DNA from 4 places in the Sphingobacterium sp. UBA5639 genome. Region 1 is predicted to be linked to each of the others. Evidence: riboswitches for the same ligand, from Rfam matches in the RefSeq annotation. Region 1 holds a riboswitch; each other region holds the start of a gene.
What was found. Region 1 has a riboswitch for S-adenosylmethionine ahead of metE (5-methyltetrahydropteroyltriglutamate--homocysteine S-methyltransferase). Riboswitches for the same ligand answer to the same signal wherever they lie in the genome.
Positions count from the first base shown of each region.

Region 1 (3,144 bases):
TTGCAACAATTATGATTGCCAGTGAGTCACTTAAAGATCCAGACATCAATGCCGACCACAAGCGCGTTCAGAAATTGGCTAATATCATCTACGACGAAAATGTTAGACTCGGAAATCATATTGAACGTGTGCTCGATTTGGCAAGACTAGAAAAAGAAACGCTAAAACTCGACCAGGTAGAAGTATGCATCAATGATCTTGTTTCGGCAGTAACGGACAGTATGCAGCTACGGATGCAAAATATTGGCGGGAAATTCAGTATAGATCTTGCAGCGACCAAGGATGTTGTCGTTGGTGATGAGTTACATTTTTCCAATGTATTTTACAATCTTTTGGATAATGCCATCAAGTACAGCAAAGGAGATTTACATGTCAACATCAATTCAAAAAATGTTGGCGACACCATTGTTGTCACCATAGCCGACAATGGTATTGGGATGAGCCGGGATCACCTGCAAAAGATTTTCGACCAGTTTTACCGTATTCCAACTGGGAATGTTCATAATGTCAAAGGATTTGGCCTTGGCTTAAGTTATGTACAGGACATTCTGAGAAGGCTGAACGGAAAAATTACAGTTAAAAGTGAAAAAGATAAAGGCACGACCTTTGAAGTAATTTTGCCTATTAAAAAATAAAACGTTCCTTTTTTGTATATTTCCTCTTTAAAAAATTTCAAAGGTTGAGGAAGGCTGATTTATCAGCATCAAGGGACATTGGTGAAAATTAATATATTCATTATGCAAAAGATATTATTAGCAGAAGATGATCCTAATTTGGGGGATCTTTTAAAAGACTATCTCGAATTAAAGGGAAAATTTGACGTCACATTATGCACGGATGGAGATGAAGCGATTTCTCAATTCAAAAAAAATAACTACGACCTTTGTATTTTTGATGTCATGATGCCAAAAAAGGACGGATTTACAGTTGGACGTGAAATCAGAAAAACAAACAATACTGTTCCTATTATCTTTGCCACAGCAAAGGGGATGATGGAAGATAAGACCGAAGCCTTTGAGCTAGGAGGAGATGATTATATCACCAAGCCTTTTCGAGTGGAAGAATTATTGCTCCGCATCAATGCTTTGCTGAAACGCAGTGTTCGAGACAAAGAAGAAGAAGTGGTTGCGGATAAATTTGAAATTGGCGATTATTTCTTTGATTATACAAGTCAGCAGATTTCTTACAAAGGACAGATGCAAAAACTCTCCACGAAAGAAGCTGAACTACTCCGCTTGCTTTGCTTAAAGAAAAATGATGTGCTGACCCGGGAAGAAGCGTTGTTAAAAATATGGCATGATGATAACTATTTTACGGGTAGAAGTATGGATGTATTTCTCAGTAAACTTCGTAAATATCTAAAAGAAGATAGCAAAGTTGAAATTGTCAATGTGCACGGAAAAGGTTACAAACTTTTGGTCAGCTAAAAAAAGGGGAATGAAAAATATAGTCATTCCCCTTTTTATGCTACACACGTATTCAAGCGTGACTTACTCGAATTCGTGGATGAAAATAAAAGAACAAAACAATTTCATCCTTAGTAGAATATAAAAAATTGACGCACTTTTATAAAAAATTTGCATTTCAAAAAGAAATGTTCTAACTTAGCGTCGCTTATAGAGAAAGGCAGAGGGAATAGACCCGATGAAGCCTTAGCAACCTGTCCCTTGACAAGGTGCTAAATTCTACCCTACTTGATATGGGAATGATAAGCCGAAGTCACCAAATTCTAGTGTGTCCTTCTCTCTCTAGCAAGAAATATAGTTGAAAAAGAAATATTAAAAACATTCATTATGTTATTGACTAACAATTTAGGTTACCCTCGTGTGGGCGCGTTCCGCGAATTGAAAAAAGCCAATGAGGCCTATTGGGCTAAAAAATCTTCTGTTGAGGAATTATTGGACACAGCAAAAAAAATTCGTGAAGGCAATTGGAAAACACAAAAAGATGCTGGAATAGATTTGATCCCTTCCAATGATTTCTCTTTTTACGATCAAGTATTGGATTTAACCCTCACTGTTGGTGCAATTCCTGCTCGCTACCATTCTTTATTGAATAAAGTAGACAACAATTACAGTTTAGATCTATATTTTGCCATGGCGCGCGGTTTCCAACAAGAAGGAATCGACGTGACTGCAATGGAAATGACCAAGTGGTTGGATACGAACTACCACTACATGGTACCAGAATTCACCAAAGATCAAGAATTCAAATTGACTTCCGAAAAATTCTTAAATGAATACAACGAAGCAAAATCATTGGGCATCGATACTAAACCAGTTCTATTAGGTCCTATTACATACCTTTTGATCGGTAAAGAAAAAGAAGCTGGCTTCGACCGTATCGATTTATTGGATAAACTTATTCCAGTATATGAGCAAATACTAGCTAAACTAGCTGATGCTGGTGCACAATATGTTCAGATTGACGAGCCTTTCTTAGCATTGGATTTAGATGCTAAAGTAAAAGCTTTATATCAACCTACTTTCGAAAAATTAGCTGCAGCAGCAAAAAATATCAAATTAATCGCAACGACTTACTTCGAATCTTTAAAAGACAACGAAGATATCGCAGTTAACCTACCTATCCATGCTTTACATTTGGATCTGGTACGCGGTGAAAATCAATTGGATACGGTATTGGCTAAAGTTCCTGCTTCATTAACATTATCTTTAGGTATTGTTGAAGGCCGTAACATCTGGAAAAATGATTACGAAAAATCATTGGTTAAAATCAAACAGGCTGTTGATGCATTAGGAAAAGACCGTGTATGGGTAGCTCCTTCTTCATCACTGTTGCACGTTCCTTTTGACTTAGACAATGAACACAATGAACAATCGCTACCAGCTGAAGTAAAAAACTGGTTAGCATTTGCTAAACAAAAATTAGCTGAAGTAAAAGACTTAGCCGTACTAGCGGAGGGAGAAGTTGATGCTGAAACAGCAAAACGCTTCGAAGCGAACAAAGCGGCTGCTGAAAGCCGCCGTACCTCTCCATTGATCCACAAACCAGAGGTTAAAACACGTACAAGCAATATTACTGATGACGATGCAAAACGCACTTCAGCATTTGCAGACCGTAAAGCAGCGCAACAAGCGAAATTCAACTTACCGGCGTTCCCGACCACAACTATCGGTTCATTCC
Region 1 covers NZ_DIJR01000006.1:119,786-122,929, reverse strand. Annotated here, with positions in the region: gene B4Z90_RS06270 (sensor histidine kinase) at 1-635, shown strand, start outside; gene B4Z90_RS06265 (response regulator transcription factor) at 738-1,427, shown strand; SAM riboswitch class I at 1,612-1,715, shown strand; gene metE (5-methyltetrahydropteroyltriglutamate--homocysteine S-methyltransferase) at 1,794-3,144, shown strand, end outside.

Region 2 (3,144 bases), on a different contig from region 1:
GCTGTTATTCACACTCTCATTGTCTTCGTGTACTTTCTTTGGGAAGAAAAAGGAGTTTCCTGAAGGCAACTACCAAATGATATTGGGCTATCCAAATGATGAGTATCATAAATTAAAAAGAGAATCTCCCCAAAATGTGGAGGCAGATACCTATGGTAATGATCCTATTCTATACCGATCCTTTCTTTCGCTTCATGATAAGGACCAGTTTGTCATGGCGATTGATGATATCTTACTCTTTGGTAAGTATAAATTTGACGGTGATAGATTAGAATTGACGGATGAGAAAAAAGGTAGTGTCGCTTTGGATATTGTTAAAATAAAAAAAGATTTTGTTCAGCTGAGAGGTGATTTTTCACAGTTTAGCTCAGCACGTATACCCACTAGTGAAAGACTTTATATCAACTTTGCGTTAGATAAAACCCTTATCCGGGAAACGCCCAGTAAATTTGATAGCCAAGTGAATTTATGGCGAAATGCTCCGGTAAAATCGGAAAGTGAAAAGGAGATAAAAGCCAGGGCCTTGAATTTTGTAGATTATTCTATCGCTTATTTCCAACACATATCAAGCTCTGGTACTCATCACGATTATCGAATGGATGGTGTCGAATCACCAATTATTTATGCCGAGAATGGCATTGTGCTCAAGGCATGGGCAGATGTTCCTGATTCTTGGAAGGAATTATTTTACAACGAAAAAGAGGCATTAGTCGCCTATCACTATTTATTTGACGGATTTAAATATGGATCGAAAGAGGAGTACCATGTTACAGGACTCTTATTGGTCACATTTTATCTCAAAAATTTACGAAATTCTTTGGCAGCTAATCTTTAGCCAATGTTCTTGTGGCATAGTCAATCTCTTCGCTGTCTATGATCCTCGATCGTTAATTCTACTGGTTTTTCTAGGTCTTTAACTATTGGTATGGTGAAGAATCCTGTCGTTGCATGGATACAAAGCTAAAGTGACGTTGAAACATCGTTTATTGAAGTCTTTTTGCTGCTATTTTTGCCTTTTCGAAAAATAATTTTTGTCTTTTGATTTTTTAAAACGATATTAGCAACGCTTATAGAGAAAGGCCGAGGGACTAGACCCGTTGAAGCCTTAGCAACCTGTATTGTTCAAGGTGCTAAATTCTACCCTACTCCATGTGGGAAAGATAAGTTACATGTAGATAAACGATTCCTCGACGTGTGCGTTTCGATGTAAGCCAACCAAACTAAAAACAGTTTTTTAATGAAGATTATCGATCATATCCAGAATGCCAAAGGAAAAACATTGTTTTCTTTTGAGCTATTGCCACCGGCGAAAGGGCAGGGCATCCAAAGTATTTTTAAAACCATGGATGAACTGATGGAGTTTAAACCTCCTTTTATCGACGTCACCTACCATCGGGAAGATTATATCTATAAAGAGCATGCGAGTGGATTGCTGGAACGTGTTTCCTATCGTAAACGTCCTGGGACAGTGGCGATATGTGCTGCAATCATGAATAAATATAAAGTGGATGCGGTGCCACATTTGATATGTGGGGGTTTTACAAAAGAGGAAACTGAAAATGCATTGATCGATTTGAACTTCCTGGGGATAGATAACGTTTTGGTGTTGCGGGGTGATGCACGTAAGGGCGATGCCGATTTTATACCAACCGATGGTGGACATGCTTTTGCAACAGACCTATTGGAACAGGTAACCGATATGAATAAAGGAAAGTATCTGCATGAAGACATTATCACGTCGGAAAAGACTGATTTTTGCATCGGAGTAGCCGGGTATCCCGAAAAGCATTTTGAATCTCCAAATTTCAATACTGACTTTAAATATCTGAAACAAAAAGTCGATATGGGAGCAGAGTTTATTGTGACTCAGATGTTCTTTAATGTTGAAAAATACAAGGAATTTGTAACAAAATGTAGGGACAATGGAATCCATGTGCCCATTATTCCGGGATTAAAACCACTGACAACAAAAAAGCAATTGGTGACCTTGCCAAGAATTTTTCATTTAGATATTCCAGAGGAACTGAGTGACGCTGTCGCGGCATGTAAAACGAATGCCGACGTCAGACAGGTAGGTGAAGAGTGGTTGGTACAACAGTGTCAGGAGCTGATTAAATTTGGCGCTCCGGTATTACATTTTTATACGATGAGTAATCCTGGTCCAACAAAGAAGATTGTTGAAAAACTAGCCTAACTCATAAAATGATAAAAAAGGGAGCAGATAAGCTCCCTTTTTTTATGATAATATTCATTGTGAAAGCCTGAAATAGGTTGAAAGTCTCGGCAGCGTGGTTTAGGTCGATCTCTATATTCAGCGTTGAATAGCCTGTTTATAGTCAGGTACTGGTGTTAAATAGTGTTAATTCGTGTGTCGGAGTCAGGATAACTTTTTAACTTAAAGTGCTAAAAAGGATTTTAACAATAGACCAATTGACCTTATGACGTACAATAGATTAAATTCTCTACTCGGTTTTGCTTGCGGACTAATTGCCACCTGTGTATATATCGCTACAGTTGAAAAGACGGTAAGCTGGTGGGATTGCGGTGAATTTATAGCCTGTGCCTATAAATTGGAGGTGGCACATCAACCGGGAGCACCATTGTTTCTTCTTATTCAGAATATATTTTCTAATCTCGCTTTAGGGAATAAGGGGCAGATCGCCTATTGGATGAATATAGGTTCTGCAGTTTGCAGTGGAATTACTGTTACCTTTTTATTTTGGACAATAACCGCCATTGCTAAAAAGCTACTCAACAAAGACAAACAAGCTCCTTTGTCAACCTACCTGCAGATCTTCGGCGCAGGAGTTGTCGGTGCAATGGCATTTAGTTTCAGCGATTCATTTTGGTATTCGGCGGTAGAATCTGAAGTTTATGCAATGTCTTCGTTATGTACAGCAGTCGTATTTTGGGCAATTTTAAAGTGGGAAGTCCGTGCAGATGAAGACGGTAGCGATCGTTGGCTGGTTTTTATTGCTTTTGTTATGGGGCTTTCGATCGGAGTGCATCTATTAAATCTTTTAGCAATCCCGGCTATCGCGATGGTTGTTTATTTCCGAAGAGCGCGACAGGTTAATGCGAAAGGGACAATAAAAGCTTTCCTCGTCGGAGTGCTGATCTTAGGGGCCGTTTTGTGGGGAATTA
Region 2 covers NZ_DIJR01000029.1:222,251-225,394, forward strand. Annotated here, with positions in the region: gene B4Z90_RS17845 (hypothetical protein) at 1-835, shown strand, start outside; SAM riboswitch class I at 1,065-1,167, shown strand; gene B4Z90_RS17850 (methylenetetrahydrofolate reductase) at 1,238-2,194, shown strand; gene B4Z90_RS17855 (DUF2723 domain-containing protein) at 2,439-3,144, shown strand, end outside.
Region 2: another riboswitch for S-adenosylmethionine. It lies ahead of B4Z90_RS17850 (methylenetetrahydrofolate reductase); the one in region 1 lies ahead of metE (5-methyltetrahydropteroyltriglutamate--homocysteine S-methyltransferase).

Region 3 (3,144 bases), on a different contig from region 1:
ATACAGATGCTCAATCTCCTTGAGCTGTACCCGTTGATCAGCAATATCCTGCTCGATTAAAGATCGGTTACTATACGACAGTTCCAAATCCAAAAAAAGATTGCAAACCTCCAATTTCGTCTGTGCTGCGGCATTCTTCCAATCGATTCTAGCCAGCTCATTTTCCAGTTTTTTGGACTCTATTTTCATTAGGTCCCGATGCCCATTGTAGAGGTTCAGATAAAAATCCAGGCCGCTATCGTACAAGTAATGAATGATATCATGCTGGGAAGGTTTATTTAAAAGCCCCTGGTCATATACAGGCATATTACTTGCATAACTAGCAGAAGCTCTGGCGGAAATCTTAGGGAGCAACTCCATGCGTTGCTGCTGTACTGCCACCTCAGTTTCTTTGAGCTGCAAATAGGACTGCTCGATGTATTTACTGTTTTGTAGTGCTTTGTCGATCATGTCTTTCAGCGACATACGCAAAGAATCGAGGGCGAAGGTGTCCGAAATAGCGCATACTAACAATCCCATGGTTAGTATGCCTTTTGCCCAATAGGGAGGAAAAAAGTTCACGTGTGCTATGTAATTTTTTTGCGTTGCAAACTTAGACACTTATTGGAACTTGGATTTCTTCACAAACGCCAATATGTTATGGAAAAAAGACATTTTTTCATCAATTCAAACAAAAAGACCAATATCTGCCAAGAAGTCCTTACAATATCCTTTTTTACAGCACATAAAAAAGGCCTTTCAAATCATGATTTGAAAGGCCTTTCTCGACGGTATAATAATAGATTATCCGTATAAGGAATCTTCTATTGCATTCCACAACTGGATTCTCTTTTGTAGCGCAACTTTACTGATCTCTTTCATTTCCGTCCATTTAACCTCATCGTCCTTCGCAAGATCTGTGATCATCTGCATCGCCAACGGTCCATGCTCGTCGCCGTCAAGATCAATATGGCGTTGAAAATAATAAATAAAGCTATCCAGATTGGCTGTAGGAAAGTTTGTTTTAATTTCTTCCAAAATAGAGGTAAACATTCCCGGGATAAGATCTTCGCGTCCAAATGTAAATGCTGCAGCAATTTTATGCACCTCGCCCTCAGCAATCACTTCGAATGTAAAATTCAAAAAGTCTTTGATCCGCTTGTCCAATGTGGTCGTTGCAATGACATCGAATATGTTGCTCGATTTTTTGGCTTGAGCAATAAATTTGTTGACCAGATGAAGGTCGGCACCCATGGCATCCATGGCGTCCAGATACATCTCAAAATGGCTCAAACGGCGGCCATCAATGTATTCATCCGACTCCTCAGCCAATACAATTTCGTTGATTAGATAGCGTGTTGATGGATGCTCACTCGCAAACCAAGGTAAAGTCGTACAGGTCAATTTAATCTGTAAAGCTTTTAGTAAAGACATAAAATCCCATACAGCGTACACATGCCCTTCTGTAAAAGAACGTAGATTCTTGATCGTTTTGATCTTACGATATAAAGGGTGTTGCAATAATACCTCGCGTTCGGCAGCAATGTATTCGTTAATTTCCGCAATTCTATTCATGGCGCAAAAGTATTGTCTTATCTCTATTTTTAAAAGTATTTTCGATGAGATTACAGTAACATGATAAATTTTTCGCCCAGCTATCCGCTTCATAACCAAATCACAGCCAACCACGCGCCTCGCTTTTGACCTCCGTATTCCTGTTGCTAACGCCCATTTACCCTTAAAAACAAAAATATTTTTTATTATAAAAAATAATCTACTATATTTGTAGAGTATTCAGAATTGCATGATGCAATACCAACCGAGTGCAGGCACCGCGGTGGTAAATTAATACGGGTTTCGACCAAAATAAACGTCGCTGAACGATTATTTTCCCCAACAAGATCTGGATACAGTTTATGGTTTAATCCTTTAAATTTTTAAATTGTATGGCTACTACAACAAATCTTTACCAACACTTACTGGAAAAATTCAGTTATTACTCAACAGATGAACTGATACAGCTCAACAATGACACCATTTTGGGACAAGGCTGGGGTTCAGCCAAGGCAACCTTTAGAACAGCTTTGATCAGTACGTTCTCCAAAAGAGGATTGGATCTTTCCAACATCATTTCCAAGGAAGACGGTTTTACCTCGGTGAAGCATGTCCCTGTACGCTTGGAACAGAATGTCCTGATTCCTTTACAGTAATCGTTATCGGCAAAAAAAGGTAGGCCTAGCCTACCCTTTTGTCAATGAGTGATGATATTTTAACGTATGATTGAGTGAATGTGCGGTCTGCCGGGCATCGTCCTGATAGGACGATAAATCTTGGCAGGCTCTGATATCTGCTACATCCACCTTGTTTCTTACTTTGCTGATGACCTGATTTAATTCCGATTTCCAGTTGCCCGGATCGCCAAAATCGTCCACCCAATTTTTGTTGATAAACCTTTTATAGTTCAAAAGCAAAATATACAATTCCTCACCACTACCGGCGCGATTGATTGACGTGCGCCAGTTCTCTAATTTTTCTTTAAAACTCATAACCAGCAATATACAAAAAAATATTTGGATTCCAAAATAGTTGCATTTGAAACGGATAAGGATAACGAGAAATAAAATGATAAAATGATTAAACCTTCGGTGAATTATCTTGGTCATAAAGGAGGGATTCAATATAAATATCATATTATAAAACAGATACATTATGGCCTTTATCCACTTAAAAAATATGCTTGTTATTTCCTTTGCATTGCTATGTATATTGGAGAAAAGTATTGCTCAACAAGGTCGTCACAATAAAAGATCTACGTCTCAGACGACGTTTCGACATGACAGAGAAAACGATTATGTCAACATAGGCAACCGGATCTTCTACAGGGATAAGATGGTCGAAGGTGTCGATGCACGATCTTTCAAAGACCTCGGCAATGCTTATGCAATAGACAACTGGAATGCCTATTATCGTGGCGTTAAGATTAAAGATGTATCGCCACATTCTTTCCAATCACTTGGTTGGGGATATGCCAAAGATAGTTGGAATGCCTATTATCGTGGCGTTAAGATTAAAGATGTCTCTGCGCCCAGCTTTAAAATACTGGATGAAGGATATGCCAAAGACAGTTGGAATGTCTATTATAGAGGCAATCGACTAAAAGATGTA
Region 3 covers NZ_DIJR01000001.1:14,838-17,981, reverse strand. Annotated here, with positions in the region: gene B4Z90_RS00090 (TolC family protein) at 1-519, opposite strand, end outside; gene B4Z90_RS00085 (DUF3050 domain-containing protein) at 784-1,554, opposite strand; SAM-I-IV-variant riboswitch at 1,765-1,858, shown strand; gene B4Z90_RS00080 (5-oxoprolinase) at 1,926-2,189, shown strand; gene B4Z90_RS00075 (hypothetical protein) at 2,220-2,525, opposite strand; gene B4Z90_RS00070 (DKNYY domain-containing protein) at 2,689-3,144, shown strand, end outside.
Region 3: another riboswitch for S-adenosylmethionine. It lies ahead of B4Z90_RS00080 (5-oxoprolinase); the one in region 1 lies ahead of metE (5-methyltetrahydropteroyltriglutamate--homocysteine S-methyltransferase).

Region 4 (3,144 bases), on a different contig from region 1:
GATGTGCGTGAACCAAATCCCTCACTGTGAATTCGGGGAAAGATAGGTAATAGGGTTGTCCGGTTGCTGGGTTTACAGATAGCGGATTACTGCTATTATATGCTGATCCTATGACATTGGCACAAATAATATAATAATCGTTTGCATCAAACAACTCACCTGTTCCAAAAAGACCGGACCACCAATCCAGCACATCTGCATTGGCCGTTAATGCATGGCAAACCCAGATCACATTGCTGCGATCTGCGTTGGGTTTGCCAAATGTTTCATAACTGATTTGTAAATCATTAAGCTCTCTTCCATTTTCAAATACAAAAGGCTCCGGGTGCAGATATATATGCTTACTCATTTCACGTTTAAGTTTTAAGCCGAAAAAATCTGATTATTTAATTTTATCAAAAGCTTGTTGTAAATCAGCTTTGATATCATCAATATGCTCTATTCCTACAGAAAGACGTAATAAGCCTTTGAAGACTCCGGCATTGGCTTGATCTTCATCACTCAATTGTTGATGGGTTGTAGCTGCTGGATGAATAATCAATGACTTCGTATCACCAACATTGGCTAAATGACTGATCAATTCTAAGCTGTCGATAAAGCTATTGGCCTTTTGCGCTGCGTCACCTTTAAGCTGGAAAGAAAGTACCGCGCCATAGCCATTTTTAAGGTATTTTTGTGCGTTAGCGAAGCTCGGAGAGCTTTTTAATCCCGGATAGTTTACTTTTTCTACCTGTGGATGCGCCTCAAGCCATTTTGCGACCTCTAAAGTGTTGTCTACATGGCGTTGCACCCGCAAAGACAAGGTTTCAAGTCCTTGTAATAATAAAAATGAATTGAAAGGGGAGAGTGCTGGTCCGAAATCCCGGAGCCCTTCCACACGCGCCCGAATGGCAAATTGAATATTTCCGAATGGTCCGCTTTCACCGAAAACTTCGGAAAATACTAAACCATGATAGCCTTCAGATGGTTCGGAAAATTGCGGGTATTTTCCATTGCCCCAATTGTAGTTTCCGCCGTCGACGATGACACCGCCAATGCTTGTGCCATGTCCACCGATCCATTTAGTTGCCGATTCAACAACCACATTTGCACCATACTCCAGAGGTTTAAATAAATAACCTCCGGCTCCAAAAGTATTGTCGACGATTAATGGTAAGTCATATTTTTTTGCTACGGCAGCAATTTTTTCAAAGTCGGGAATATTGAAACTTGGGTTTCCGATTGTTTCAACATAGATTGCTTTTGTTTTATCATCAATGAGCGCTTCAATTTTATCTGCTTCGGCGTCTGTTGCAAAACGAGCTTCGATGCCTAGGCGCTTAAAAGAAACTTTAAACTGGTTGAATGTACCGCCGTATAAGTTGGATCCCGCAACAAAATTGTCACCACTTTCCAAAATATTATTTAAAGCTATAAACTGTGCCGCCTGGCCGGATGCAACAGCAACAGCTGCAACTCCACCTTCCAGTGCCGCAATACGTTGTTCGAAAACATCCGTAGTAGGGTTCATAATCCGTGTATAAATATTACCGAACTGCTTTAATGCAAATAAGTTTGCGCCGTGTTCGGCATTTTCAAATACAAAAGATGTTGTTTGATATATAGGAACTGCTCTAGATCCCGTAGTAGGGTCAGCGACTTGGCCAGCGTGAACCTGAAGAGTTTCGAATTTTAAATTTTTGTTTGAAGACATAATATATCAGATTTTAAGGGTTCAAAAAGAAATTGCAAAGTAAAAAGAGAAGCATACACACCTCCTTGAAGGGTCTGTTAAATCTTTATCCAAGAAAACGGAAATGATTTTTAACAAGCATGGAAGTGCATATGCATACGCATTCGCATCGATACAATTGTACGATGGGTTACACTTTCGCTTATCGTGCGGTTCACTTGTGTTGAACCTGAATTTTTAATGGACTTCAGTAATTTAATAATCATTGTCTTATGTCATTTATATGCTCCAAAACGATATTGTTTTGGACAGGAATTGGCACCTTTTCAAACAAATTGAAGGTTGCCAGTGGGTCATTGAGCCAGTCTCTCGCCACTTCTTTATAAATCAAGACCTACTGATGAAGGGAGGTGTTGATTAGAAATCTTCTTTCGAAGACGACACAAATATAAACTCTTTTTTTATTAAAGCAAAAGAAATGCTATTTTTTAGTTAAAGGAATTTTGAATAACATGCCGATTGGAATCGCATATCTTCCGATGAAACCGCAAAAGTAACTGTCAATCGGGTATTATGATTTCTTTAAATTGATCCGTTCTGCAGTTTGATTTAAATCTGTTAGAAGAGGTTTAAGCGCATCGATTCTACTATGGATATCATAGGCGAGGTGGCGATTCGTCTTTTTGTTTAAAGATAGCGAGAGGCCCACCAAATGGGAATTGACCTGATATGCGAGTGCTTGAAAATGGTGAATATGTGACCAATCCATCCATTTGTGCTCGGGTTCTTGTTTCATTTGATTGATGGCGTCTGAAAACAGGGCCATGGCGGTCTGCGCCTTTTTACGAGCCAGTCGTATATCAAACGAACTTTGTCGTTCGTCCGACAGACGGTTATTGATGATCTGGAAATAATGCGCGTTGTAAAGGGATACCTCTTTTGCCAGCTGAACCATGCCTGTGCTCTGGCGTACAGGTATCAAGAAATAACCCGCTATAGCCAAGAATGCTCCAATCAGTGTGAAAAGTATTCGGCTGCCTAAAATGAGATTGATGTTCCCTTCGAACAGATTGAGCGCAATCACAATTCCCAAGGTAATGAAGATGACACTGACCATATAATTAGATCGGTTGAACAAAAAGAATCCAAAAAGACCCAATGCAGCTATGGTTAGGAGTGCTGGAAGAAAATGAATAGAAATTAAGCAGAACACACCAACTATAATACCCGAGAATGTACCGACAATACGTTCTATATTACGGGTTTTTGTCATTGAAAATGCTGGCCTGGCAACAATAGCGATCGTCAGTAAGATCCAATAGGTATATTTAAAATCCAAAAATAAAATACCGATCAATGCACCTGTTCCAAAAAGAAGAGCCATCCGAACCGCAAATCGAAAAAGCGGATTATTCAGATGGAGTTTACTTTTTAGATCAGCGAGATTACGTAATGGTCGACTGATAAATTGT
Region 4 covers NZ_DIJR01000030.1:77,593-80,736, reverse strand. Annotated here, with positions in the region: gene B4Z90_RS19555 (homoserine O-acetyltransferase family protein) at 1-349, opposite strand, end outside; gene B4Z90_RS19550 (O-acetylhomoserine aminocarboxypropyltransferase/cysteine synthase family protein) at 383-1,693, opposite strand; SAM riboswitch class I at 1,949-2,061, opposite strand; gene B4Z90_RS19545 (FUSC family protein) at 2,244-3,144, opposite strand, start outside.
Region 4: another riboswitch for S-adenosylmethionine. It lies ahead of B4Z90_RS19550 (O-acetylhomoserine aminocarboxypropyltransferase/cysteine synthase family protein); the one in region 1 lies ahead of metE (5-methyltetrahydropteroyltriglutamate--homocysteine S-methyltransferase).